3 regions of the Leptolyngbya sp. UWPOB_LEPTO1 genome follow, and region 3 is predicted to be linked to each of the others. Evidence: riboswitches for the same ligand, from Rfam matches in the RefSeq annotation. Region 3 holds a riboswitch; each other region holds the start of a gene.

Region 1 (9,773 bases), on a different contig from region 3:
TCGGGTTCCCACTCATACCAACTCTTGCCGCCGTTCTCATGCTTCAGTGCCATGAACAACGCATAGTCTTCTAACCAGAAGGCTTTTCTCGTACAAAAATCGGCAAAATCGCGCTGTTCATCACTCTGATGTTTAAAGGCATCGCAAGCCTTTCGCCATAACGGAGCCTTGAACGCATAGACGCGATCGAAATCCACACAATCGATCCAAAATCCATCAGCATTCGCAAAATCCGATTCTTCTAGCAAGCCGCGATCGCGCAACGCCTCTAAACTAATCAACAACGGATTGCCTGCCATTGATGAATAGGATGCATAGGGAGAATTTCCATATCCCGTAGGTCCCAATGGCAACACTTGCCAATATTGCTGTCCACTCTGCACAAGAAACTCAATAAATCGATGAGCTTCGGCTCCTAGTTCTCCGATTCCAAATCGACCGGGAAAGCAGGTAGGATGCAGCAAAACGCCACTTGATCGCATTAAAGGCATAGTAATCTAGCAGGAAAAGGCTGTGAGAACTGTAACATGAGGCGGAGAGGACAAAATCCACCGCAAGAAGAATCAAGATTAATTCGGAAATCGTAATTTTTTATGGCTCATCGCAATCCTGCTCCCACCGTTGACATTATCATCGAACTCATTGATCGCCCCCATCGCCCGATCGTGCTGATCGAACGCCTCAATCCCCCACATGGATGGGCAATTCCCGGCGGTTTCATCGATTACGGAAATTCGGCTGAGAAAACCGCACATCTTGAAGCCGAAGAAGAAACTGGACTGCACATTGAACTCATTGATTTACTGGGAGTTTATTCTGATCCCGATCGTGATGCGCGCCAACATACGATGAGCATTGCGTACATTGCCACTGCCAAGGGCGAACCCAAAGCAGGTGATGATGCCAAAAATGTGCGGATTGTCGAGATTTGGGAGATCCCTGAGAATTTATGTTTTGATCACGATCGCATTTTGCACGATTATTTACAGTACAGAAATTATGGAATGCGCCCAAGATTATGAAAAAAGTAATTCGGACTGATGCGGCTCCGGCTCCGGTTGGTCCTTACAATCAAGCGATCGTGGCTCAAGGTTTAGTCTTTGTCGCAGGTCAAATCTCACTCGATCCGCAGACGGGTGAAATTGTCGGTGCTGGCGATGTTGCGGCTCAAACCGAACGAGCCATGACCAGTTTGAAAGCCATCTTAGAAGCGGCTGGTTCGTCGCTCAATGATGTTGTCAAAACGATGGTCTGCTTGAAAGACATGAACGATTTTGCGGCAATGAATGCGGTCTATGCCAAATATTTTGATGAAGCAACTGCACCCGCAAGAGTTTGTGTGGAAGTCGCTCGCTTGCCAAAAGATGTTTTGGTTGAGATCGACTGTGTTGCAACACTGAAAGATTAGGAGAACTGCGATCGCTCTTGAACCTGATTCACAAGCGAGAGCGATCGCATCGAAGCGCGATGGCTGGAAGATTCACATCACAAGGTAAATGCTTGTTCTGGAACGGGTACGGGCTTTTGTCGATTTGAATATTGGAAATTAGTTGTGTGAGATTCAATACTCTACTAGATGAGCAGTCTTGACATTTTTTGCAAGTTTCAATTTCTCCAACAGTCGAATCGTCAACCATATCAGATCCACTTCCCACCAGCGCTTGCCAAACTGCGCCGAAGCTTGATAAGCATGATGATTGTTGTGCCATCCTTCTCCAAAAGTCAGCAATGCTGCCCACCAGCAATTCGTCGATCGATCATTGACCGCATAGTTCCGATAGCCAAAAGTATGACATGCACTATTGACAAAGCACGTACTGTGAAAGCCAACAAACAATCGCGCAAAAATTCCCCAAACTACGAAGGGCATTCCACCGAGACCATAAAGCAAAACAGCTAATGCAATCTGTAAAGCAATGTAGTGCTTGTGGCAAAACTGATAAAACGAATCATGAGCAATATCTTGGGTGAATCGATGCAGTTCTGAATGAGATGGAACCTCGTGCATCAGCCAACTGATATGACTCCACCAAAATCCCTGAGTCGAATCATGTGGATCACCAGTCCGATCTGCAAACAAATGGTGCATTCGATGATAGCCGACCCAACCCTTCACGGCTCCTTGACCTGCCAATGTGCCACACAAGATAAAGAAGTATTCTAACCATTTGACCGTTTTGAAACTGCGATGCGTTGCTAAGCGGTGGAATCCTAAAGAGATTCCTAGCCCGATCGTCAGCCAATGCAAGAATAGAGCAACTCCAACGGCTGACCAACTAAAATAAGCGGGAGACAGTGCAAGTAAGGCTCCTAAATGCAAGAAAACAACAACAGTAATTACAGTCCAACGAGGACGTGGAGAAGTCAAACGGACATCGGTCATGAATTTTGCTCAAACGGTTTGGATAAAATCAGCGTGATCACTCAGCACGATTGCGCTCTGTGGCTTCTAGTTGAAACTCACTCCAACGGTGCCGCACTTGTTTATAGCAATCAGCAGGAGAGACTTTTAGGTTTTGCAGTAGACTGACCTGAACTTCGCGATCCCGTCTCGCCAGAAGCACGATCGCTTGAGTTGGGTCATACGTCGCGATTGCCTCGTGAATCGCAACCCCAGCTTGGCTATCAACTTCAAGCATTCGCAAATATAGCTCGACTTGTGCCTGCGCGACGAACTCCTGCTCAAAGACTACAGAATCAATACTCAAATTCATTGAAGCATTGATCCGATTCGTAATCTTGCAGGTTACTAGTCCTCGCCCTAGTCTCAAATAGCCATTCCAGCTAGTGAACCCTATCTGCAAAAAATTCTGCTGAATAACCAGATCTTGCCAGTGATCAAAATGCGATCGCAAATCATAATGTTGAAACCTCATCAACTTCCCCTGAACTGCAAAATAGGGAAGCAAATCCGTTTTAAGAAACTAAGAACCATCATCATCCGTACCTCGCAGATGAAACACAACAGACATACCTCTTAAAGAGGCGCTATGCATCGGCGGGCATCCTGACTCAAAGAACACAGTTCTTATCACAGTTGCGGGACAGCGTCGGGTTTGCACCGAACTTTCCCCCTTGCGTCTAATGGCTGATTCCCATCAGAACCGATACTCATCTAGAGAGTAGCACGATCAAGCAAAATTAGACTCATCTTTGCCGCACTTCACCCACTCAAACTGGATTGAAAATGAGCCAATCATCATAAATAGTTTACTAAAGTAGTCTCTGAAGGCTCTCACATTTTGCACAGATCCACATATCGGTTACATTCCATGTTGTTGACGAGAATACCAAATCGCTAGTTAGCCGTCCTATTGTTCGCTGATCTAAAAAGCCGCGATTCCTCAGAACCGTTGCCTCTGAGCGATCATGTCGCGTAAAACTCTAACGCTATGCCCGATAAAGATGAGACTCGTTCAGAAATTAAACTATCAAGTTGACCATTAAAACGAAACACACGATCGCTCATCCACGCGCAACACAGATTCTTGCTGAAATGCCTGTTTATAAGCGGCTCGAATCTGATCAATCTTCTTGCTACTCTCAACATTCATCGGATACAGTAGCGTCAAAAGTTGAGAGTTTTCTGCCACAACCTTACCCTGCGAATTCCGATATTGCCCCTTCGCGGCTACCCTTGTCAGTCCTTCAGGAAATAACGGAGTCACAACGCGATCGACAAATTGCTGAAATTCAACCTGAGTCACTTCTGAGCGATCTGGTTTCGCGAATCCAAAAAATAACTCTGTTCGCATAAAAGCCTTGCCATGCGGTCGCAACTGGCAAGATTGATCCACAGATTCATCAACCTTTGCGAAAACCAGCAGCGGCACAATCAGCCCGACTGCCACTCCTAAAATTAAGTGGAATCTAGATTTCATCACATCAACCTCAAATTCTCTGCTCTCTCACGTTGAAGTGCAATTCTTCATGCAATCGCTCGATTTTTAAAACCTCGAAAAATCGATAGCTTGAATCGATCTCTGAGTGGGAATACTGAGACAAACCGATGGCAAACGGATAATAGGGAGCATGTGGCGCAAGCTAGATAATATCGTTCTAAATATCAGAACCTACGCCGATCTGAGTCCTGACCTCAGCATTCGACGACAGATCAATCAGGCAATGCGAACTCGCCCCACTCGCACATCCGAGGATTGGTATCGCTCATTTTGGCAACCGCTTTCAATTTCTCAAGATCTGGCAATTTTCGTTTATCAGCAAATGGAAGCGTATTCCGGGTTGCAATTCGCAAAAATTACCCCAAGCGATCGCTTAACCGAGGATCTTCAACTGCCTTTGGTCTGCTGGTTCGATTGGGAATGTACCTTATGTGAGGACTTTCACGATCGCTTTGGCATTGAAATTCGCGATCGTTTGGATATTGGTATGCTGCATACCGTCCGAGATCTTGTTATATTTCTGAATCAGCAACTTTTATCGGTCAATTGCTGATGCCTGATTCATATCCGCGCAATCTCGTGGGTTACGGACAAAATCCACCCCATCCCCAATGGAAAGATCAAGCCAGAATCGCAGTTCAATTTGTCATCAACTACGAAGAAGGCGGCGAGAACTGCGTCCTCCACGGTGATCCCGCCTCGGAAGCGTTCTTGTCAGAAATTGTTGGCGCGGCTCCCTTCCAGGGAATGCGCCACATGAATATGGAATCTTGTTACGAATACGGCAGCCGTGCCGGATTTTGGCGGTTATATCGCATGTTTACATCACGCAGAATTCCAGTCACCGTCTATGGTATCGCTATGGCATTAGAGCGAAATCCCGAAGCCGTTGCTGCGATGAAAGCCGCAGATTGGGAGATTGCCAGTCATGGGTACCGCTGGATTGAATACAAAGACTTTTCAGAAGAAGCTGAACGAGAGCATCTCAAATTAGCGATCGACATTCACACCCGTGTCACAGGCAGTCGCCCACTTGGTTGGTACACCGGGCGCAGCAGCGAACATACCGACAAACTTGTAATTGAGGAAGGCGGCTTTCTCTACAGTTCTGACAGCTATGCCGATGATCTCCCGTACTGGGTCAATACCGACCAAAAGCCGCATCTGATCATCCCGTATACGTTGGACAACAATGATATGCGGTTCGCCACGTCTCAAGGGTTTAACTCTGGCGATCAGTTTTTTGCCTATCTTCGTGATGCGTTTGACGTGCTTTATGCAGAAGGTGAAACTGCACCAAAAATGATGAGCATTGGCTTACACTGTCGCTTAGTTGGACGACCTGGACGAGCCGCTGCACTGATGCGATTTTTGGACTATGTGCAGCAGCACGATCGCGTTTGGCTCTGTCGTCGAATTGATATTGCTCGACACTGGCACGAACATCACCAACCGAAATAACCCAGAACGCGGATGCCTTCCCGTTCAAAATTGATTACTGTGTTACTATCGAAGTCAAAGCGTAATCATAATGAGTCCGTTTAAGGAGCTAATGGAATGACACAAGCGATTGACCGGATGCAGTTGGACAATCCACAAGAATGGGATTTATCTGATTTATATCAAAACTTCAGCGATCCAAATTTCTCTCAAGATTTAGAGTCGTTGCAGCAACAAGCCAGCGAGTTTAGGGATGCACATCGCGGCAAGGTGAAAGATTTGAGCGCCGATCAATTAGCAGAGTGTTTTAAAACATTAGAAGCGATCGCTGAAAAATCCGGCTATCTCTATGCGTTTCCTTCGCTCATCTTCTCCGCCGACACCCGCAATACCGAAGCCAAGCAATTTCTAGATAAAGTCATGGAAGCGCTCACAGGCGTTGAAAATCAGCTTCTTTTCTTTGATCTCGAACTGCAAAAATTAGATGCTGCCAAATTTGAAACCCTACAAAAAGCTTCTACCCTAGCAACCTATCAGCATTATCTCAATCGCATTGCGAAGTACCGACCCCACACGCTCTCTGAAGAAGTTGAACAAACCCGCAACCAAGATAGCTTAACGGGACGACAAGCATTTATCCAACTGAGATCAGTTCACCTGGGCGAACAAGAATACGAACCTGTCACGACTCCCGATGGTCGTATCGTCAGCACCGAATCAGAACTGAGTGCATTGCTCTATCACCCCGACGCAGAAATCCGAACCGCAGGCTATCAATCTGTTCGGAAAGTGATGAAACAGCATAATTCGCTGTATGCTTACATTCTGAATTCCGTAGCACAAGATCACAAGATCGAAAACCAGATGCGCGGCTATGAATCTACTTTGCAGAAGCAACTGCTAGCAGATGAAGTATCTGAGCCTGTATTTCGAGCGATTATGCAGGGTACAGGCGATCGCTTTGATCTTTTCCAGCGCTACTACACCCTAAAAGGTCAAGCGCTAGGACAGAAAATCCGCACAACCGATCTTTATGCGCCTTGGGGAACTGAAGCAACCCCACCCGTCACCTACAAAACAGGAGTCGAAACGCTACTTTCTGCATTAGATCAGTTTGATCCAAACTATGCCCGTCGAGCAGAAGAATTCTTCGTGAAAAATTGGGTCGATGCAAAAGTCCGACCTGGCAAACGCGGTGGTGCATTCTGTTCCTACACCTACGGCAAACACAGCTATCTACTGATGTCATACACTGATGACTACAATTCGTTGTTCACCCTAGCACACGAAATGGGTCACGGATTGCATTTTGCTTGGATTGACGATCGACAAACCTACTTCAACAGCAATCCTCCAATGGTGCTAGCTGAAATCGCATCAACATTCAATGAATTGCTGTTGCTAGACTATCTGCTGAAACAAGCTAAAGACGATAAGGCTTTGACGAAATCATTGATCACACGACAACTTGAAGATCAGTTAAATCTATTATTCCGGCAAAGCACAATTAGCCGCCTGGAGCTAGCTGTTCATGAACGTGCCGCTCAAAGCAGTTTTGATCACTCCTTTGTCAACGAAGAATGGATGAAATTGTATCAAACTCTTTGTGGTGATGCAGTTGAAGTTCTGCCTGAACATCAATACGATTGGGCAAGAATCGGACATATCTACTTCAAGCCCTTCTACTGCTATCAGTACACAGCATCAAACATTGTGAGTCTTGCTTGTTATCAGAAGTATCTCGAAGTTGGGAAAGACTTTATTCCTGGGTATTTAGAGCTACTTGCCGCAGGTGGCAGCCTAGACCAAGTGACTGCACTGCGTCAGTATGTTGGCGTTGACATTGAAGATCCCGCAACAATCCGGGGAGCTTTAACCTATGTTGAGAATCTACTAGATCAGTTGCAAGCTAGCCTGTAAATGACTTAAACAAAGAGGCTCCAGTGAATTACAGTTCACTGGAGCCTCTCAGAATTTATCCAGCTCTGTCAACTGCTACTTATGCCGAATATTGTTATATAATTCCGCATACTCTTTAGCTGATTCCGTCCAAGAATAGTCATACTTCATTCCCTGAATCGCCAACTGATTAAAGACCTGCCGATTCTGTCCCCAAAGATCAAAAGCTCGTCCCATCGCGGACTCTAAGGCATAGTTATCCTTGTCATAGAATACAAATCCGTTTCTCTCTTCAGGTGGGTGATTTTGATCATAATCATGATCGAATACCGTATTGATCAACCCTCCCACGCCTCGAACAATCGGCACAGTTCCATACTTCAAACTGATCACCTGTGTCAGACCACAAGGCTCAAAGTTACTCGGCACAACAATCATATCTGAGCCTGCATAGATTAAGTGCGATAACTCCTCATTGAATCCAAGCTCAATATGACAATCGGGATTATTATTCAGAAACTCTTTCTCATGTCTGAACCATTTGTCGATCGACGACTCCGTTGCCGATCCTAATAAAACATACTGTGCCCCTCTTTCTAAGGCATAGTAAATCGAATGATGCACCAAATGCACCCCTTTTTGATCATCTAATCGTCCAATGAAACAGACGATCGGCTTATCTGAATCTTCTAACAACAATCGCTCTCGCAGAGCCTTTTTGTTATAAGCCTTTTGATCAAATGTTTCCGCCGAGTAATGATAAGGCAGATATCGATCGTTCTCAGGATTCCAGAAGCCATAATCCAATCCATTCAAAATTCCAGAGAACTTATCTTGATGGACTTCTAAAGTATGTCCTAATCCATAGCTCACATCTGTATGTCGAGCTTCCCAGGCATGATGAGGTGAGACAGTTGTTACTGCATTTGCATAAACAATTCCACCTTTCATAAAATTGATCGAAAACGGATTAAAGTTATCTCTCAATTTGTCATAGCTGAAATAGTATTCAGGTCGTCTCAACTGCACTGCTTCGAGAACTTGCGTCCCCGCAAATCCTTGATGCTTAAAGTTATGAATCGTATAGCAAACTCGCTGATTTGCCATTCCGTGATACTTATAAATCTCGAATAGCATCACCGGAACCAAGCCCGTTTGCCAATCATGACAATGAATCACATCAGGTCGCTTATTACTTTGAAGCAAAAACTCTAATGCCGCTTTGCTAAAGAATGCAAACCGCATGTTGTCATCATCGCAACCGTAATAGACTCCTCGATCGAAGTAAAAATCTTCCGAATGCGGCTCAATAAAGAAACAAACCCGACCATGCACCCAGCCGCAATACACCGAACAATGAACCCACCCATCAAACCAGGGGACATATAAATCTCGATATGCATCGTGCAGCCCCCAGATATGGTCGTACCGCATGCAGTCATACTTAGGCAGAATCAACTCTACACAATGCCCTTGATTCTCCAATTCCCGGCTCAGACCATAAACCACGTCCCCCAAACCGCCCGCCTTAATCACTGGCGCACACTCGGAGGCAATTTGCACAATATACATTTCTATCCCCCTAGTTAACAAAAATTCATTTTTTGATGTCTTTATTCAATACGTAACCTTGATTTTTTGCAAGTCGCCTCAAAACTTAAACCTCTTTTGAGAACGTCTGATCTAAGATCTGACCCTACAGACTCAAGGATCTCCCCATGGCAAACACGCTGACGACCTCTAGTTTCCCACCGATCTGCGGTTCGGAAATCTCCTATTCCTCTGATCCCGTTTTCCTTCCCACCACAAATCTCCGCCTTGACTCTATCCAATCCGCCTTCGCTTGTGCCCTCCACATGCACCAACCCACGATCCCCGTAGGCAGAAACGGCGAATTGATCAGCAATCTCCAGCATATGTTCGAGCATCCAAACGATGGCGATAACCACAACGCGGCTCCCTTCGCTTGGTGCTATAGCCGTATAGGAGAATTTATTCCTGAACTGGTTTCTCAAGGCTGCAATCCCCGCATTATGCTCGACTATTCTGGTAATCTCCTCTGGGGATTTCAGCAAATGGGGCGTGACGACATTTTGAATCATCTCAAGCGAATTACCTGCGATCGCGAATTTCAACCCTACGTCGAATGGCTCGGAACGATGTGGAGTCATGCCGTTGTCCCTTCTACGCCCATTCCTGACCTGAAACTCCATATCCAGGCTTGGCAACATCATTTTGCATCCATCTTCGGCGACGAGGCTCTCAAGCGTGTCAGAGGCTTCTCTCCCCCAGAAATGCACCTCCCAAATCACCCCGACACACTCTTTCAATACATTAAAGCCTTAAAAGAATGTGGTTACCAATGGCTGCTTGTCCAAGAACATTCTGTAGAATGTCTCGATGGTTCGCCCCTACCTCATGACCAGAAATACATTCCTAATCAACTGGTCGCGCGCAATTCAAATCACGAAACAATCTCAATTACTGCATTAATCAAAACTCAAGGTTCAGATACAAAATTAGTGGCTCAAA
Region 2 (9,773 bases), on a different contig from region 3:
AGCTATCTGCTAGCACCAAGTCAAACTGAAATCCCATTGCTGTCAGTTCGCGCATCATCGCGGCAGCAATTTGCGGTTTTGTCTGGTAGACTTCTCCAGCTTTGAGCCGTTCTCTGGGCTTAAACGCCTCAAAGCACAACGGTAAAATCATGCCCTTGAACAGTCCATAAGCAGTCACCGCAACAATGCCATTTTCTCGCTTGCCCACATTCCCGATGTACTGCCGTTTCACATAATCCGTACTGTTGCCCTTCTTGCAGTCTCCCGTTTCATCAATCAACAGAATCAACGACTGTCCTTGGATCAGTTCTAAAATCAGTTCTAATCGGCGTTGTCGTAGGTGTTTCACTGACCAAGGTGTTTGGGCTGCGTGACACGCTGTTTCTAGTTGAACTAGGAGAACCGGACTTTGGAGCCATAGTCTTTCGCTGTTAGCAGGGTCAGGGCATCTATTCTCAGATTTGATTACGCTCGGAGTCACGCTACTAGCGACTTGGTTCACACAACGCCGCACTGCAAGCCAAACTGCAATCAGTCAAAATAGACGACTTGAAGCTGGGATTGCTTTGCTTAATGGAGTCAGCTTAGCGATCGTTGCGATCCTTCTCAGATCAGAGGCGATCAAACATTTACAAAGCCCCAAACCTCTATTGGGCTTACCATTACTCGGTACAGCAGGACTCAATTTAATCACCAATGGTGTGAGGTTTATTGATTACACAATGACCATCATCACGATCTGAACCTGCGCGATGTGTTTTTGTATGAAGTTGCGGACGCAGCGAGTTCGACCGGGGTAATGGTCGCAGCTTTAGCAGTTTACTTCTTGAATTGGGTTTGGGTGGATGCTGAGATCGGCTTACTCGTTGCCTTACTGATTTGCCCTAGCACGATTTCTCTAGTAGCAGATAGTTTACGAGTTTCGAGGTATTGCTCTTGATGGAAGTCGCCGCTTATGCTGAATACTAAACCCAATCAGTAGTCCCACAACAATCAGACTCGTGAAATAAACTAATCCTGTCAACCGAACTTGAAGCGGAGGTACGACTCCTTCAACGTCGATCGTTTGCTCAACTTGAAAGGGCTGAAACTTCCGAACTGCATTGGAACTCGGAGAAGCCTCCACGTCGATTTTATGCGGCGCACCATCAAAAAATTGCTGCTGCCAGCTCAGTTGTCCAGTGGCATCACTGAGTCCCTCATAAGTAAAAGCAATCCAGTTGTTCTCAAGCTGAGACGTTGTTACTTTTAGCTGGACTTCTGAGACGGGCTGCTTAGTTTGAGCATCAATGACATTCACTTGCAATCGAGCAGGCTGACCGACGATCGCACTTTTATCTCCAGATAGTCGCATTTCAAGTCCTTGAACTTGCTTGACGGCTGGAGCATCTGATTCCGGGGCAGATTCAGTCCTGTGTGACATTGGCATCGACATCTCGGACTGTGCCATTTCTGCACTGACATTGACATAAAGAAGCGCCGCGATCGCAATAATCACCACCCCACTCAGCAACAATCGAACTCGTTGCGGCGCAATTTCTCCAGGCTGAATCGATTGCTGTCCACCGATAATCCAGCCGCCGAGTAAACCAACTGCAAGTAAGACAGCAGCTAAAATCGCGAAATTCCGGTACTTAATCCAGTTCTCAGGAATCGAGAGCGTTAGAGTTTGCTTCAAAGGGGTGAAAGCATTGGCGCTCTGTGGAGTCACATCGACCAATAGTTGGTAAGTTCCACGAATTGGAAAAGTTTGCTGAAGCTGCAATTTGCCTTGAGGCGCGATCGCATCAATGTCTAGTAGCTTTGTGCCTTCCACGATCGGGAAATCTGTAGTGAACCAGAAATTTTTAGGCGGTGTAAGAATCTGTACCCGAATTTTGGCATTGGGCAAAGGTTGCCCCGTTGCATCAACCGCTTCAAGTGTCAGACGTGCAGGCGGGTCATTGACCTCTGCCTCCGCCTCGAATGGAACGAGTTGATTGAGTGGCGGATCAGTCGTGAGGCGAATTGTCGATCGTGGAGTTTGAGAGAATCCCATCAGTCCATAGAACATCAAGCTCATTAGGCAAATCGCGCTAATGAACACAGAAAGCTTTAATTTTGGCATTACGACCTCGCAAGTGTTGTTAGTGACAAGAAACCATCAGCGTGTGATGCCGAAGCGAATGTACCTTGTCATGAGCCGCTGGATAAGTCGTAAAGTAGATCGTCCAGAGAATTAAAGCACAGAGCGAAACGTAAAGCGTTGCTTGCACGGGCGTAGAGAGCGTGAAGCGAATGGCTTGCTGAGAAAAAGACGAATGCGATCGAGTAATCATTCTGTACCTCGCAGATGAATTGGAGCCTTGAGAAATCGGCGGGCATCCTGGCTGGTCAATCTTGAATTCATGATTGATTTACAGTTGCGGGACAGCGTTGGATTTGCACCAAACTTTCCCCTTTACTTCTGACGGCTGCTCCCCATCAGAACCGATCGTGCTTGTCACTCTACCGCGTTTTTGACGATCGCTTCGCTTTGTTAACCATTTTTATAGGGGATGAGTGCGATCGCTCTTATCTCTCTCGAAGGGCAAGTCGTCACCTCCATCATTCAACCCTTTAGAAGCATGAAACTCGATCGCGCTGTCCTTATATTTTCAAGCAGTGCCATTAAAAAATGAAAGAAAAATGAAAGGCTTTGACTTGAGATGGTACTGTTAAAAAATGAAAGAAAAATGAAAGGCTCAATTTATGTCACTTTCTGAACATCGCCCTAGTTTGCCAGAGGTGCATCGCAGCATTCCAATTCCAAACGCTAAAGGTTTTTGGCGTAAACTATTAGCCTTTGCTGGACCGGGGTATCTCGTTTCTGTTGGATACATGGACCCTGGTAACTGGGCGACTGACATTGCAGGCGGTTCAAAATTTGGCTACACGCTGTTGAGCGTTGTTTTACTCTCAAACTTGATGGCGATTTTGCTGCAATCCCTCTGTGTGCGGTTAGGAGTCGCAACGGGAAAGGATTTAGCTCAGGCGTGTCGAGACTACTTTTCTCCTCGAATTAGCTTTATTTTGTGGGTGCTGTGTGAGATTGCGATCGCGGCTTGCGATCTAGCCGAATTGCTTGGAAGTGCGATCGCACTTCAACTTCTATTTGGATTGCCTTTGATCTGGGGCGTATGTATCACGGCATTCGATGTTTTGGCGCTGCTCTTCCTACAAGGCAAAGGCTTTCGATACGTGGAAGGGTTAATTATTCTATTAGTTGCAACCGTTGGGATTTGCTTCGGTGCAGAAATTCTATTTTCTCGTCCTGATGTCGGTGGAATCCTACAAGGCTATGTGCCAAATCGTGAAATCCTGCGAAATCCTCAGATGCTTTATTTGGCGATCGGCATTCTTGGTGCTACAGTGATGCCACACAATTTGTATCTTCATTCCTCGATCGTCCAAACCCGCAATTGGCAACCCACTCCAAAGAAGCGATGGGAAGCGATTAAATTTGGAACCATTGATTCAACCGTTGCCCTTTCGTTTGCATTGTTCATCAATAGCGCGATTCTGATTGTTGCTGCTGCAACCTTTCACAGTTCTGGAAATCAGGATGTTGCTGAGATTCAAGATGCCTATCAACTTCTTTCACCGTTACTAGGAGTCAGTGCTGCGAGTGCTATTTTTGGGATTGCGTTACTCGCTTCTGGACAAAGTTCGACCTTGACTGCAACGCTAGCAGGTCAGATCGTGATGGAAGGCTTTCTACAAATCAAATTACTGCCGTGGATTCGTCGGTTAGCGACTCGATTGATTGCGATCGTACCTGCGTTGATTGCGATCGTCTTTTTTGGCGAACAAAGTACTGGCGGATTATTAGTTTTTAGCCAAGTCATTCTCAGCTTACAGCTATCGTTTGCGGTGATCCCGCTGGTGATGTTTACGAGCGATCGTCGATTGATGGGCGAGTTTGTCAATCCGCGTTGGCTCAAAGTCACAGCTTGGGCAGTTGCAATTTTGATTGCCGGATTAAATGCTTGGTTATTGATTCAAACCGTGGTGAACTGGATGTAGTAATCTTTATCGGGATTGCTATCCCATCGAAATTTCATGTGAATCATCTAAGTTTTAACTAACTGGCATCAATATTTCATCCTGATTTCATCTCCGAGTGAAATCATAGAAGTAAGCTTCTTGATTGAACTGAACGATCTGTATTGTGGTCTTAGTTTATAGGGCATGAGTGCAGGTTACATCGATCTCATTCAAATAGAATTTTACTTCAATGAAATATGAAAATTGCCTGTGTATCTATCTATGATCCCAAGCGAGAGAAAGATTTTGGCGTTTACACCCACCATTGGATTCCAACGCTCGAATCGCGATTTGAATCGGTTGACTACATCTATGATTTCAGGCATCCGCTGACCTATCCGACGATCGTTGCGAGAGCCGCTTACTACAAAAAATTGTTAAAGAAGTACTACAGCCCTCGTACTGATGCGATCTTGGTTCGGGATCAAGGACGACAACTGAGCCGCAAACTCTCGAAACTCAACATTGATGCAGTTCTGAGTTTAGAAAGTCCATCGGCACAGCCGATCGCCTACGTTGACACAGACAAGCCGATCGTCTTTTGGGAATCTGGTACATTTGCAGCATTAGTTGATTTCTACCCGTACTATCGCAGAAGTACCATGTGCGATCGCACCTTCGAGGATGGTCTAGCAAACGAGAGATCTGCCCTCGAACGCTGTCGGTTGGCGGTGTATCATTCCGAATGGGCAGCACAGAGCGCAATTCAAACGTACGGCATTGATTCCCGGAAAATCAGAATCGTTGCACCTGGCGGTAATTTTGAATCGAATTTCTCGATCGACGACGTAGATGCGGTCATTAATGCAAGACCCAGCGATCGCTGTAAGCTCCTCTTCTTAGGTGTAGATTGGGAGCGCAAAGGCGGAGACGTGGCGTTGAAGGTCGCAAAACAATTAAATGAAGCTGGACTGCCAGCAGAACTCTCGATCGTCGGTTGTGATCCGCCTTCTGATGAGCCGCTCCCAGACTTCGTGAAGCCTCTGGGGTTTATCTACAAGTGGAGTCCTGAAGGGCGCGAGAAAATGGCGAAGCTGCTTTCCGAATCGCACTTTCTAATTTTACCGACGATCGCAGATTGTTTCCCGTTAGTCTTTGGCGAAGTTAGCGCATTCGGACTGCCCTCACTCAGCACGAAAGTTGGAGGCGTTCCCGATGCCATCAAAGACGATTGGAACGGGAAAACCTTTGCGTTAGAAGCCAGCACGGATGAGTACTGCGCTTATATCATGAACTTGTTTACGAACTATCAAGCCTACAAGGAGTTAGCACGATCGACCTTTCAGGAACATGAAACCCGTTTGAATTGGCGAGTTGCAACAAAGACAGTGCAGCAACTCATGACAGAGATTCTTTAGCCGATCAATTTCATCGGAATCAGCCAGTTTTGATGCTTGAAAAACAAAATTAAGGCAATACTTAAGACCCAGCCAAGTAGGGTCAGTTGGAGGGGGCGATCGCTGAGTAAAATCTCTTCGGGTCGCTCTGCCTGTTCTTCTGAGTGAGCCTCACTGAGGTATTGATAGCGGAACACGCCATACAGCACAAATGGAACAGTTAAGAGCATCCAAGCAGTCGTTGCCCCACGCACTTGCTGTCCTGAACTCCAGAGTGTGTAAGCCATCACAGTACCAGTAGTCACTAAATTCTCCATGCGTTTGAGTAACGCGATCGAATAAAATTGCAGCACTGATCGCGTCTGTCGGGTTGATTTTCGCAGTTCTGCTTTGCGTTTTTCAATTGCCAGAAATAGCGCCAACATTCCGGTGCAAATCAAGAACCAAGGAGAAAGAACGACGAAAGTACTCGCGGCTCCAGCAAATGCGCGAAGAATGAAGCCACCTGCGATCGCGAAAATATCGAGAATCACGACATGCTTGAGCTTGAGATTGTAAGCAATTTGAAGCAAAGCATAAACTACAATTGCACCTCCCAAACCACGGCTATGCCACCAACCAATGAGCAGCGGAATTGAGAGCAACGCGATCGCGCTCAAAACCGCCAATGGAACCGAAACGAGTCCTGATGCGATTGGGCGATGGCGTTTAATCGGATGCAGTCGATCCGCTTTAATGTCAATCACATCATTGATTAAGTAGAAGCTACTAGAAACACAGCAGAAGAGAATAAAAGCGAGAGTGCTTCCTGCGATCGCATCAATTTGCACTCGAAATGCAAACAGCGGAGCCGCGAATACAATCAGATTCTTTGTCCATTGACGAGGGCGTAAAGCTGTGAGAAAAGCAGTTCCCCAAGCAAGCGAATAGACTTTCATAGGTTAATTTGAAATGTGACGATAAAGGTAGCGGGGATAGTCAAGTGTGTAATGTTTAGGTAGCGTTTTCAGATCTCGAAAGCGAGTTCCAAGATCTGCTTCTAGCTTGTAGTTCTGCTGCAAAAAACTCAGCCGCCCGTCTTGCTCCAAAGGGAGATTATGGAGTAAATAAGCCTTTCCTTTTGGCTGCACGACAGATTGAAGCAACTTTTCTAGAGGTGGATGTTTTGTTGAATCTGGATTTTTTCCACGCACCAGGTCATCCAATGGAACCCAATGTAATGAAGGTGAGAATACTTTCTGATCCTGAAGCTGCCCAATCCACGGTGCATACACTGTTCCGGGTAGCCCCTCAAGATAGCTCACGAAGTCTTGATAGACCATTTGGCTTTGCCCGGACACGATAACAGACATTGGATTGTAAGCAAACAAAGCGAATGAGAGTGCGATCGCAAAAGAGTGCAGTCCGAATTGTTTTAATCGCGGCATCATGCGATCAAATGCTATTACCCCGACCACAATGAACCAAGTCCCCATTGGGATGAACACATTATTGTTAGAACCTGGTGTCATCGTGGCTACAATACCGCTCAGAACTGCAATTGGGAACATGAAGTACCAAATGTTCTGGCGGAGTTTCTGAACTTGTGAAAGAACAACGATCGTACTCACTGCCGCCAGAATTGGGTAAGAGAACAGAATTAGCTTGAAAAAGCGCACGACTTCCCAGTACTGAATTTCAACCCACTGGCGCGGAACTGTCCAAGTAAAGTAATGAAAGTGACTGCCTAAAGCCCAGTCAGGCATTGCAACATAAAGCCCTGCTCCCAATCCGCCTGCGATCAACCCATATGCCCAAGCTTTTTTGAATCCACTACGCCAGGTGAGAAAGACTAAAGCTGCGATCGCAAAAATTGCCCCCTGTTGCTTAAACCAAAAGGCTGCGACAAACATCAACATTGCAAGGCACTCAGTCATCCAATTTCTGGATCGATCAATCAGATAGCAGCCCAGTAAAATCGAGAACAACAGCAAGGATTCTGCATGAGCATTATCGAGATAGGTATCCATCACGCGATACGCTGCCGCAAATAGTCCCACTGCAACAATTCCCCACCAGTTTGATTGAGTTTGCCGACGAACCGCTAAGAAAATAACAATGCCTGCACCTGCCATTCCTAAAATTGCAACGAGCCGCATTGTGAACAGATTTGCACCAAAGACGATCGCAAACGGAACTGTCAACACATAAGAGAGCGGATTGTAAGCTAATGCGACAAAATCGGGTGAAGGTTCTGGATAGAGGGGAAGTCCTTGCATCAATCGCTGGAGATGCTGAACTCGTAGCAGTTCCATTGCTTCAAGATTCAACGGAAAATTGATGTGATTGAACCACAAAAAGATGATGAATAGAGTTTGTGCGATCGCATATCCAGCTAGAACTATCCGAATCGATTTCGCGGAAGTCGTAGCTTTCCGAATGCAAAGATAAATGAGCGATGCGATCGCAACCAGAATCAATAAACTGAAACGGATAGCACCATCTGATATCGATGTGCTACTCGAAAAAAGATTAGTAATCATCGGTTTCTCAACTTGACCAACAAGTAATACAGCAAAATGCTGATCTATGATTGAAACCGAACGTTACTCAGATACAAGAGAATCCAGAGAGCTTTGAGCCGAGCGCATCATTTAAGAGCCGTTTTGCGCCTACACTTCAGCATATGAGATCAAGATGAAATCAAAATGAAATTGTCTTGACTCTACAATCTTTTATCATTCTTCCATTCACTATTGCTTTTGATGAATGCAAGACGAAGAATCATGACGCTCCTAGCGATCTAGCATCTGTGATTGAAGCCAAGAGCTTTAGGGCACATCGGGATGAAACCAGGATGAAATAGATGCCTTATAGGGCAGAACCTACAACTTTTTAGCCGCAAGATGCAGTCTTGATTAGGAGTCTGTAGATTGGCTAGGTTTTTAGAATTTTCCCAGCTACAACATTAAAAGCCTCAGTATTTCTGCTGGGATGACTAATTTATTTCCATCTTGTTATGGCGAATTAGCTTTCAGATTCAAATCAGTAAACTCTCTATGATGACAATGAACAATTCTCCAGGTGTTGTAATTGGTCTCCCTGTTTACAATGGACAAAACTATTTGAAAGAAGCGATCGAGTCTGTGCTAGCTCAGACCTTTACAGACTTTCAACTTGTCATCAGCGACAATGCTTCAACAGACGCAACTGAAGCAATCTGCCGAGAATACGCAAACCAAGACGCTCGCATCATTTATCATCGTCAGCCCGTGAATATTGGCTGCGCTCCAAACTTTAATTTTGTCTTTGAACAGTATGGCAAAAGTGCGCCTTACTTCAAGTGGCACGCTCATGATGATTTGATTGCGCCTGAATTCTTAGAGCGATGTATTGCTCTGCTCGATACACATCCAGAAATTGCGATCGCGAATTGTCGAGCAGTCGCAATCAATGAGCAAGGCGCACAGATTGGCACATTTGATCATGAAATTCGCCTCAGTGGAAGGACACCTTCCGAGCGATTTTGGCGTTGTCTCTGGGCAGGTTACTTTACCGAGCATTTTGGGCTACAGCGTTCTGGCGTATTAGCACAAACTCGCTTGTATGCTAGCTTTACTGGTTCTGATCGAAACTTTGCAGTAGAGCTAGTTTTACAAGGGGAGGTTGGCTATGTCGAAGAGTATCTTTACTTTCGGCGTGATCATCCTGATTGCTACTGTCGGATCAAGGATGAAGCTGAAAAGTTAGCATTCTTCGATCCCAACATTCGACGCGAACTTTGGCGACTGACAGGACTGATCAAAATGCAAGCTTATCTCGATGCGATCATGCGATTTCCTTTACCGCTTAGTGAACGCATTCGCTGTCTCCGAATGCTGGCAGAATGGACTTTGAGACGTGGCATTGAGAGTGCAACAGGTGCAGGTGAGAAGTTCGGCGACCAATTCAGACGTGAGTTTGCAGCGAATCGAGATTGGTCAGACAATGCTCAAAGCTTATAGCCATTCAACTTAGAATGAGCGATAAATCAAAGCAGCAATTTTGCGAAGCGCCCACAGTTTCACTGTATCGAAATTGTGGGCAGTATCGAGGCTACCTACCACTGACTCAACTCACTGCGGGAGTTCTTTAGTGGCAATTGAATCGTAAATCGACTTCCTTTTCCTAATTCGCTTTGGACATGAATTTTGCCGTGATGGGCTTCGACAATGGCTTGAGCGATTGCTAAACCTAATCCCGCGCCGCCTGTATGACGAGAGCGATCCGAACTAACCCGATAAAAGCGATCAAACACTCGCGGTTGATCGGCTGCGGTAATTCCAATTCCTGTGTCTTGCACTTGAATGACTGCATTTTGATCTTCGATCAACAATCGGACGATTACTGTTC
Region 3 (9,773 bases):
AACCTGTCTCTCGATCGGATGTGCTTTATGTAATCGATCACTGCTGGATGGTCGAAGATCCAGTGATAGATGAATATGCGTATCGATTCCGATTGATTCAAGATCGGCATTGGGCAGAGTTTAATCAAGCGTTTGCCTGTACAGATGAAACTCAGTACGAAGATATGGCGCGGCATCTAGATCAAATTCGTGAAGAACGCGATCGAGCCGAAGAGATTTTGTATTGGTTATTTCTGGATTCAGAATTGCGTCGGCAGGGGAAGACTGTGCCGGATTTGTGGGAAGCACAGCAGGCGCAGGCATAGGCGTTTTCGGGAATTGGGGAGATTTTGAAAATTTAGTTGAGAATTAGGGCTGATTTGGGTGTAGCCTTTCTCGGATTTGATGGATGATCGGATGTTTGCCGTGCTGTTGCTCTAGGTGGTTGAGCAGTGAGATCAGGTCTACAGTGAGCGGAACTCCGAGTTTTAGGTGGTCTAAAATCGATTTCTGAGCGAAAACAGTTTGCGGAGTTCCTTCTAGGGCGAGGGTTCCTCGATCGAGCACAATCACCCAATCTGCCCAGCGATAAACCCACTCTAGATCATGCGTTGCCATCAGAATGGTTGTGCCATTGGCATGAATGGTTTCTAAAGTCTGCGCGAGCATTCGAGTGTGGAGTGGATCGAGATAAGCTGTTGGCTCATCTAGTAGCAATAACTCAGGCTTGAGAACCATGACATCTGCTAGGGAAACTCGCTTTTTCTGCCCTAGGCTCAAGTGATGAATCGGATGATGAGCGAGTTCGGTTAAACCAAATTCGGCTAGAGATTTCGCGATCGCAGGTTCGATCTCTGATTCTGTCCAGCCTAAGTTACACAATCCATATGAAATATCTTCTGCAACGGTTGATGCGATCAACTGCTGTTCGGGGTTTTGAAAGACTAAGCCTACTTTTTGCCGAAGTTCGATCAGCGATCGGCGATCGTAACTCAACGTCTGACCTTTCCAAGCAATCGTGCCGCGTTGTGGCTTGTATAAACCATTTGCCAGGAGAAACAATGTGGTTTTACCACAGCCATTTTGCCCAATCAAAGCCGTTCGTTTTGCGGTCGGAATCTCTACCGTCAAGCCCTGAATCACAGGGCTTTTGGTTCCGGGATACGTATATTCGACTTGATCAAAGGCTAACGACATAGGCTGATAAGAAGCAATATGAGACATCCTAAACTAGCTTCGATCGCATAGCGTCGAGAAGGGCGATAGGTTCGTGGCGAATAGACTCGAAATTCCCCATTAAACCCTCTTGCTGCAGTGGATAAAACGAATTGTTGATAGTTCTCCATTGTTTTACGAAAAAGCTGACTGATCAGCAGACTCAAGCTATAAAACCAGCGTCGGACACTGCGATAACCATTGCGCGAATGTTGAGCAATCCAAAGTTCACGAGCAGTTGAGAGCAAAATAAAGATGAATCGGTACATCAGCATCAGCAGTTCTGTGAGTACCTCTGGACATCTGATTTGTTTGAGAACTTGTAATATTTCTGTAAATGGGGTTGTGAATAAGACGAAATATAAGCACGAGACTGTCGAAAGTGTCCGAGTCAAGATGACGACAGCTTGTAAAATCCCTTGCTGGCTCAAATAAAAGTAAGTCGATCCAAGTGAGAAACCCAAAACTGCATCGCTTGCCGAGCGATCCGCAATCCCCAGGATCAAGGCTGGAATACTGATCAACCAAAACCCGATCGCAAGACTGAGCAACCGTAAATAGATACGACAAGGAATTTGAGCATAGATGACAATCCAAATTCCTAGCCAGACTGCGATCGCGATCTGAATGATTGGAGTTGCAATCAGAGCAATCAACAGTACGATCGTTGCAAATAGTAATTTATGTTGCGGTGGTAGTTGTCGTAATCGATTGCGATGAGAAAGCGTATCCAGCCAAAGGTGCATGGTTTTATTTACCTTGCGATCGCCCTTTATACAGCCCGATGACATATCCAAGCACACCTGCACCCAATGCTGCTTGCGATGCAAAGAGTAAACTTGCAACTTCTGTACTCGCAGGCTCAAACATGGGCTTAAACCAGGGTTCATAAGTCGGATGGCTCTCTTCGATCAGTTGTTGTGCCTGTCCATCTGCTCCATTAAACTCTGCTCGCACAAACACCAAAGGAGCCACAGTGAGGAGAATGACTGCGATCGCAAGGAACCAATTCTGTCGCGTCGATGATTGTCTCATGTCTTCATTAAGTTTAAGGTTTCCAATTCAGTCCGATTGTAGGTCTGTAGCCAATTCCAGACTAAGACCGTGAGTAAGCCCTCGCTAATGGCTAAGGGAATTTGAGTCAGCGCAAAAATTCCAGCAAACTTTAGAAATGCAGCCCATACTCCACCCGTTGCCGCCGGAAACGCCAATGCCAACTGGATCGAAGTTGTGACATAGGTTAAAAGATTCGCGAATGCTGAAGCTAGGAAAATTGCAGCTTTTTGATTCCCAGTTCTCAGCACTAAATGATAAATACCGTATGCGACGAAAGGTCCCACGATCGCCATTGAAAACAAATTGGCTCCGAGCGTTGTCAAGCCTCCATGCGCTAACAAAACGGCTTGAAACAGCAGCACCAATCCCCCTAAAACGGTCATTACCGCAGGTCCAAATAAAATTGCGCCGAGTCCAGTTCCCGTGGGATGCGAGCAGCTTCCTGTCACGGAAGGAAGCTTTAACGCAGATAAGACAAATGTGAATGCGCCAGCTAATGCTAAGAGCAGTTTCAATTCAGGATTTTGGCGTGTAATCCGCGTCAGCGATCGCAGTCCAAACGCAAAGAACGGCAGCGAGATCGCCCACCAAAATGCTGCCCACTGAACAGGCAAAAAACCCTCTGCAATGTGCATTGCTTGGGCTGGAGTTGCTGATCCCAATACTAAATACAAACTCAGCCCTGCCATTGCAGCAAGGCTCATCCATTTCCGAGTCCTCATTCTGTACCTCGCAGAACTAACAACCGTAAAGCTGGTGGGCATTCTGGCTTAGCGAAATCTCGCTTTACAGTTGCGGGACAGCGGCAGCTTTGCACTACACTTTCCCCAATCCAACTTTATTTAAGGTGTGACTCACTGTATCACTATTAGTCGAGTTTTTTGGTAGAGTTTTGTCGAGATGTAGAAATCTTTTAATCTATGACTCCAGAGGTAGACCATCCTGTAACTGGGCTGATAATGTACAAGCACAGGAGTTGCCAGTCGCCTTATGTTAGAGCCATCTACCTTAAAATCGCCGCTGAAGCCCAATTGTTTACCTGTCTTTTTTGCATCCTCATCTTTATTTCCTGATCTTCCAACGTTCCAGCAAGCAAGTAGAACGCTCACGTTCGATCAAGCACGACTGACAACAGACTTACAACCCCCTTCGGGCAACACGCAAGTGACTAGTGCGATCGCTCAATTGCCCCCTGATTTCTCGAATTCCCTAAACCGAGAAATTGTCACGAGCGGTTTAACCGCTTCCAGCGGCGATCAAACAGATTCGGTTCAATCTGCTCAAGATATCGTTGTCTCCATCAGCAGGTTGGTCAAAGAGATCTCAGGCACAGTTCCATTCGCAGATGGCACAATCGACGTCGATCTTTCAACTTCAGCAGGAGCAGTCCAAGGCTCGATCGAGTTTGGTAATGGGGCACTTATATCTAATTTAACAACGCCTTTTGGAAGTTATTTTTCATCGATCGACTTCAAATCCTCTGATCAATATCCATTCAATTTCAACGGCACTCCAGGCATTGTCAATCTAGACGATGGTTTAGTCATCTTGGATTTCCAGCCTGAAATTCAAGATGACGAAATCGCAATTCCAATTAATGCACTCAGCGGCAATGTCACCTTCAACGATGGACAAGCGATTCTGAATATTCCAACTCCTTTTGAAGCATTTGCAACAAATTTTGATCTATCAGCATTAGTCAAACCTAGCACCCTGCAAGTTTCAGGAACTGTGACTATGCAAGATGGAACGCCTCCGATCGAGATGACGGGCGATTTCGGCATCATTCAGACCACGCTTGACGTTCCAAAATTAGTTCAAAACGCTGGCTCAATCTTTGCAACCGTAGGAGGCACGATTCAGATGACGAATGATGCGATCGTCTACGATTTCAAGACCTCCATTTCGTAAGGCATTGAATTTAGCAAATTCTATCAATAGAAAACGAGGAATGTTGTTTGTAGCTCTATTCGCTAAATTCTTAAAGAGAGATTAAAAACAGCGTAAATGATTATGGTGAATTTGAAAAAAACGATAGGAGTCTTCCTCGTGAGCGTTTCCCTCTTAATCGGAGGTGCTGCACTTACAAGTTGTGGCAGTGGACAATCTGAGACTGAGGCAAAAGAAGAGTCATCCAAGGAGCAAGAAGCCTCAAATCAATCTGAAGATGGCGATGAAAAGCGCCAAGAAGACAAAGCTAAGGATAATGATAGCGATGATGAGAAAGATGGCGAGAAATCCAACGCTCGCAACAACAACGATCGAGAGAATGATCAAGAAGATCGCAAAGAGAGCAAAGATAAAGACGACGGTTAATCTATTGCTCACATGAATACAATAGTAGGAGTATAGAGCAATCAGTGATGATGCACGAACCCCTACTATTTTGCTTGGGTACAGTTGTCTGGATACAAATTGGATCGAATTCTCCTCAACCGTTGCTTATGAATCCGTATCCATTCCTAAGCGCTTCTGAATTTGCTTGATCGCTTTGTACATCTCAGACAAGTGGCTATAGACAGCAGACGATCGTAGAAAAATTCGATGATCGACCGCAGGATAACCCGATACTGTTTGTCCTGCCGCCACGCTGGCATGAACTCCAGTTTTTGCAGAGGCAACCGAACCATCGCCCATCCGGCTCTCATTGCCCACACCGACCTGTCCTGCCAAAATCACGCGATTGCCCAGTACAGATCCCCCGGCAATCCCAACTTGAGCGGCAAATGCACAAGCCTCTCCAGTTTTGACTCCATGCCCAACCTGCACACAGTTATCAATCTTTGTATTACGCCCAATTCGAGTCTCACCGACAGAAGGGCGATCGATCGAAGAATTGCACCCTACTTCAACGCCATCTTCGAGCACGGTACAGCCCGATTGCTCCATTTTCAGCCAGCCTTCACGAGTCGGCACAAAGCCAAACCCTTCTGAGCCAATCACTGCTCCTGCATGAATCACACAGTCTGCACCGATTTGAGCGCGTTCGTGAATCACACAATTGGCATGGAGAACTGTACGATCGCCAATTATCACGTCTGGGTAAATGACAACACCCGGATGAATAACAACATCATTGCCAATTGTCACGTTGGCTTCAATCACAACATGCGCGCCAATCGCAACGTTTTGACCAATCTGAGCAGACGGATCAATGATTGCAGATGGATGAATCGTCGCGGCAGGTTTGTAAGGTTGGTAGAAAAGCGCGATCGCTTGAGCAAACGCATAGCGCGGATTGCCTACAATGATCCAAGCTAAACCGCGTTCTTTCGCGATCGCTAGTAATTCCTCATTTGCAGGCAAAATCACCGCAGCAGCTTGGGTTTCTCGAAGCTGCTTTGCAAATTTCAGGCTTTCAGAATAGGTCAGCGTATTCGGCTTACTATCAAGTACTGCGGAAACTCCTGAAATTTCTAGATCAGGTGTTTCGCTACTACTCTTCACGGATTGCCCTAACTTTTCTACCAGATCCTTAAACAGCATTTACTCCTCCACTCGGTTTAAAAAAGCAGCACATTCAACATGAGCCGTCTGCGGGAAAAAGTCCGCAGGCTGAACTCGTATCAGTTGATAGGCATCATCTGCACATAACAATTTCAGATCTCGTGCTAATGTCGCAGCATTACAACTGACGTAAACAATTTGCTTAGGTTTCTGTTGTCGAAGCGTCTCCAAAACAGTTGCATCACATCCTTTACGAGGTGGATCGAGCATGACTAAATCCGGGTGAATCTCAAGCGATTGTAAAACTTTTTCAACCGCTCCCACTTCAAATCTGACGTTCTCGATTCCATTCAAACTTGCGTTCTGTTGAGCTTGTTCAATCGCTTCCGGTTGAATTTCTAATCCGATCGCAGTTTTGACACGTTGTGCGATCGGTAAAGTCATTGTTCCAATTCCACAATAAGCATCAACAAATGTTTCGTCACCTTGTAAGTTTAACTGTTCTAAAACAATGTTTAACAAAGCTTCAGTTTGCTCAGTATGGACTTGAAAGAAAGTATCGGGTCGGATGTGGAACGTCAGATTTGCGAATCGTTCTGAGAGGAAAGGCTGACCTGCGATGCAATGTGTCTCTGAACCAAAAATGGCATTCGTGCGATCGCGCTGTACATTCAGCGACACACCGACTAAATTCTCATAGCGTTGCAGCCATTCCTGAGCCTGAGCTTCTAAGTTCGGCAAGTCTGGATCAGCCGTAATCAACGTCAGCAAGATTTCACCTGTGCGCTGCCCAATTCTTAAGGCTAAATGCCGCAATTGACCGCGATGATATTTCTCATCATAGATTCGCCATCCCTGCTGCTGAATGTCCTGTTTGACTTCAGCCAGTAAAGGATTCAATCGCTCATCCTGAATCGGGCACTGATTCAGATTTACAATCTGATGCGTGCCTTTTTGATAGTATCCCGCTTGAACTTGTCGCGTGTTGGAACTTCCGAGCGGATAAGTCGATTTGTTGCGATAGTGCAGAGGTTCGCTCACATTCAGAACGGGATCAACTGCAATGTTACGAAATCCGCCAATTCGCTCTAATGCCTGAACGACCTGATTCCGTTTCGCCTCTCGTTGATAGTCATAATCGACATGCTGCCACTGACAGCCGCCGCACTTGTCAGCAACAATACATCCGGGTCGAATCCGATGGGGCGAAGCTTCGAGGAGTTTGTATAACTTCGCATGAGCAAGATTCGGCTTGACGTGCATCAATCGGACTAAAGCGCGATCGCCGGTGACCGTATCGGGCACAAAGACGACGCGTGAGCCTGCGCGACCTACTCCATCACCGCGATCGCTCAAATCGGTAATCGTGACTTCCAGCAATTCACCTTGCCGCCATTCCGTAGTGTTATCGCTGAATGATGTGTCTAATTGTGTGGGCACAGTAATGTCTCGCTAATATTCTCTTAAGTGTCGCTTCTCTTTCTGTCCTATGACTGATTTCACAACCGTTCTTCAATTTATCAGCGATTTTGAACAATCTCACCCTGATGCTTCGACTTACGAGATTACAAATCGTTTACGCGGCTATACGAAGCCGAGCTATACGACGAAAGTCTGGACGGTTGTGACAGGGTTTGAGCAAGCATTTATTGAAGGTAAACTCAATCAAGATGTGATCTTAGCAGGTGAAAACATCGATTTTGGACATTTCATTGCGTCTTTGTCGGATCAAATCAATCAGCCAGGGCTGCAATGGTCAGATTTGACGCGCTGGACAGGAGATCATACCTCTTGGGCGGGTGATATTGGGTCTTCGATCGAGACGTATCGCGCCACTCCAGAAAAGTTCAAAGGCTTAGGGGATGCGCTCGATCGGTTTGCTTCAGAGTCAGATTATGCGGCAGATGTTGCTGCTTGGGTGGTTGGCGCAATGCTCAATGGAAATTCCAAGATGCTTTTATCTGAAGCGATGCAGAAATATCATGCTCAGCCTTATTCGGAGCATGTAAGAACATTCATTCAGCGCAGATTTAATGGCATCCTAGATGGTCAGAGAATTACGAATCCTGCCAAGATTGAAGCTGAAATTCGCAGTGCTACGTTTGCGTATTTAGAATTGTCTCAGAATGCAAGTTTTCTCAAGAAATTGATGAAATCGTTTACACAAAAACTACGATCGACAAATTTAGAACGCGATTTACTCAGCGCAGATTTGCTACAAGGTTCGCTGCACTTTATGGCTCACCTCATTCGCAACGCTGATCTAGCACCTTTGAAGTTCAAACCTTATCAGCAACCTCAAGCTCCTTGGCTCGGAGTGGTGAACTATGAAGTGACGATCGACAATCCGAAGTAGGTTACTCTCTAACCCCACTAGCCCCAACTGTAGAGGTGCTAGAGGTGCGTTCATACAGGTTCCATCCGACCGCGACACTCTGTCATTAAATCCAGGCTCGTTCATATTGCACGGGATAGACTTTTTCCTGACCTAGTTCTTTTGCTGCTTGAAGTGCCCAATAGGGATTCCGCAAGAATTCCCGCCCTATCAAGACAACATCTGCTTGACCTGCACGGATAATATAATCTGCTAGTTCAGCAGAGGTGATCAATCCCACTGCACCCGTTTGAATTTTGGCTTCTCGACGAATTCGTTCAGCAAAGGGCACTTGGTAGCCCGGAGATAGAGGGATTTTCACGCCAGGGATCGTTCCACCCGAAGAACAGTCAATCACATCAACGCCAAGAGATTTGATCTTATCGCTCAGAGAAATGCTTTGTTCAATGTCCATCCTTGCTCTGCCCAATCGGTTGCTGAGATGCGAACCCAGAGCGAATCGCGTTCTGGTACAATCTCCCGCACTGCTCGAACGACCTCTTGGAGAAATCGAGTGCGATTTTCAAAGCTGCCACCATACTCATCTTGTCGTTGATTCACCAAAGGCGAGAGAAATTGATGCAGTAAATACCCATGTGCTGCGTGAATTTCAATGACTCGAAATCCAGCTTCTACTGATCGACGCGCGGCTTGAGCAAATGCCTCAGTCGTTTGCTGAATTTCTTCGACAGTCAAGGCTTCTGGTGTTGGATGCTTGGGACTAAATGCAACGGCACTACTCGATACAATCGGTCGCCATCCTCCCTGAGACTCATCGATCGCATGTCCCCCTTTGCTCGGTTTTGCAGTACTTGCTTTTCTGCCTGCATGGGCGAGTTGAATGCCTGCAACCGCACCACAGTTATGAATACTCGTGACAATTTTTGCTAAAGCTTCAATCTGATCATCTGACCAAATTCCTAAATCTTCGGGGCTAATGCGTCCCTGGGGTTCGATCGCGGCTGCTTCAGTAAACACTAATCCTGCTCCACCAACAGCACGACTTGTTAAATGAACCCAGTGCCAATCATTGGCATATCCATCAATGCTGGAGTATTGGCACATGGGGGAGACGACAATGCGATTGCGGAGAGTGACATCTCGAAGGGTAAGGGGTTCAAACAAATGCGACATTGAGATATTCCTAACGATCAACGCTGATCAAATCTTAGAAAATTTCCACGATCGTAGTGATCTAAGATTCTCAAAGTTCCCCAAAATGGGGAATTTAGGGGGCGGAGTTCTGCCCCTTTACAAATTGATTGGCTATGAGTTCTGTCTTTTCTTCAGGTATTGCCGAATCGAACTGACTACGCTTCTCAAGATTTCTTCTGGAGATGTCGAATTGCTTGACCGACTCGTAATTTTTAGTCATGCGATCGACATCTCCCACCGCTGCACCTCGCAGCAGAACGCTCGATGGTCAGACATTGAGTGCAAACCGACTTAAGGAGCCGGATTGGGATATTGCGTGTAAACTTCCTCAATGTCTTTGAGAATGTCTGGAGTTAGATCAACTTTGATGCTATCGATATTTTCTCGAAGTTGGTCTAGGGTTGTTGCACCGATAATAGTACTGCTCACAAACCAACGACTCCGAACAAATGCTAACGCTAATGCTGTCGGACTAAGGTTGTGACATTTTGCAACCTCAGCATAAGCCGCAACCGCTTCCTTGACTCTAGGTTTAAGATAACGCTGT

The links. A riboswitch is a leader RNA that binds a small molecule or an ion and turns the genes downstream of it on or off. The one in region 3 is predicted to bind cobalamin.
Region 1: it holds a riboswitch for cobalamin, as region 3 does, so the genes downstream of both, J0L70_RS28365 (hypothetical protein) here and J0L70_RS02490 (energy-coupling factor ABC transporter permease) in region 3, are expected to answer to the same signal.
Region 2: it holds a riboswitch for cobalamin, as region 3 does, so the genes downstream of both, J0L70_RS06495 (CbtB-domain containing protein) here and J0L70_RS02490 (energy-coupling factor ABC transporter permease) in region 3, are expected to answer to the same signal.

What each region holds. Positions count from the first base shown of each region.
Region 1 covers NZ_JAFLCJ010000031.1:39,780-49,552, forward strand. The annotation lists gene malQ (4-alpha-glucanotransferase) at 1-491, opposite strand, end outside; gene J0L70_RS28350 (NUDIX domain-containing protein) at 594-1,022, shown strand; gene J0L70_RS28355 (RidA family protein) at 1,019-1,408, shown strand; gene J0L70_RS28360 (acyl-CoA desaturase) at 1,562-2,383, opposite strand; gene J0L70_RS28365 (hypothetical protein) at 2,421-2,876, opposite strand; cobalamin riboswitch at 2,981-3,124, opposite strand; gene J0L70_RS28370 (DUF3574 domain-containing protein) at 3,444-3,881, opposite strand; gene J0L70_RS28375 (hypothetical protein) at 4,033-4,455, shown strand; gene puuE (allantoinase PuuE) at 4,455-5,363, shown strand; gene J0L70_RS28385 (M3 family oligoendopeptidase) at 5,460-7,262, shown strand; gene glgA (glycogen synthase GlgA) at 7,338-8,813, opposite strand; gene J0L70_RS28395 (polysaccharide deacetylase family protein) at 8,960-9,773, shown strand, end outside.
Region 2 covers NZ_JAFLCJ010000003.1:250,885-260,657, reverse strand. The annotation lists partial or broken gene J0L70_RS06510 (transposase) at 1-367, opposite strand, end outside; gene J0L70_RS06505 (hypothetical protein) at 462-743, shown strand; gene J0L70_RS31960 (hypothetical protein) at 755-940, shown strand; gene J0L70_RS06500 (hypothetical protein) at 914-2,107, opposite strand; gene J0L70_RS06495 (CbtB-domain containing protein) at 2,127-2,318, opposite strand; cobalamin riboswitch at 2,339-2,489, opposite strand; gene J0L70_RS06490 (Nramp family divalent metal transporter) at 2,731-4,044, shown strand; gene J0L70_RS06485 (glycosyltransferase family 4 protein) at 4,263-5,423, shown strand; gene J0L70_RS06480 (decaprenyl-phosphate phosphoribosyltransferase) at 5,420-6,340, opposite strand; gene J0L70_RS06475 (glycosyltransferase family protein) at 6,344-7,924, opposite strand; gene J0L70_RS06470 (glycosyltransferase family 2 protein) at 8,450-9,385, shown strand; gene rppB (two-component system sensor histidine kinase RppB) at 9,481-9,773, opposite strand, start outside.
Region 3 covers NZ_JAFLCJ010000001.1:563,765-573,537, reverse strand. The annotation lists gene J0L70_RS02510 (hypothetical protein) at 1-305, shown strand, start outside; gene J0L70_RS02505 (energy-coupling factor ABC transporter ATP-binding protein) at 349-1,176, opposite strand; gene cbiQ (cobalt ECF transporter T component CbiQ) at 1,167-1,940, opposite strand; gene J0L70_RS02495 (energy-coupling factor ABC transporter substrate-binding protein) at 1,945-2,229, opposite strand; gene J0L70_RS02490 (energy-coupling factor ABC transporter permease) at 2,226-2,972, opposite strand; adenosylcobalamin (AdoCbl) riboswitch at 2,961-3,100, opposite strand; gene J0L70_RS02485 (hypothetical protein) at 3,241-4,161, shown strand; gene J0L70_RS02480 (hypothetical protein) at 4,300-4,566, shown strand; gene lpxD (UDP-3-O-(3-hydroxymyristoyl)glucosamine N-acyltransferase) at 4,693-5,736, opposite strand; gene rlmD (23S rRNA (uracil(1939)-C(5))-methyltransferase RlmD) at 5,737-7,137, opposite strand; gene J0L70_RS02465 (hypothetical protein) at 7,187-8,053, shown strand; partial or broken gene J0L70_RS02460 (NADH:flavin oxidoreductase/NADH oxidase) at 8,139-9,136, opposite strand; gene J0L70_RS02455 (aldo/keto reductase) at 9,518-9,773, opposite strand, start outside.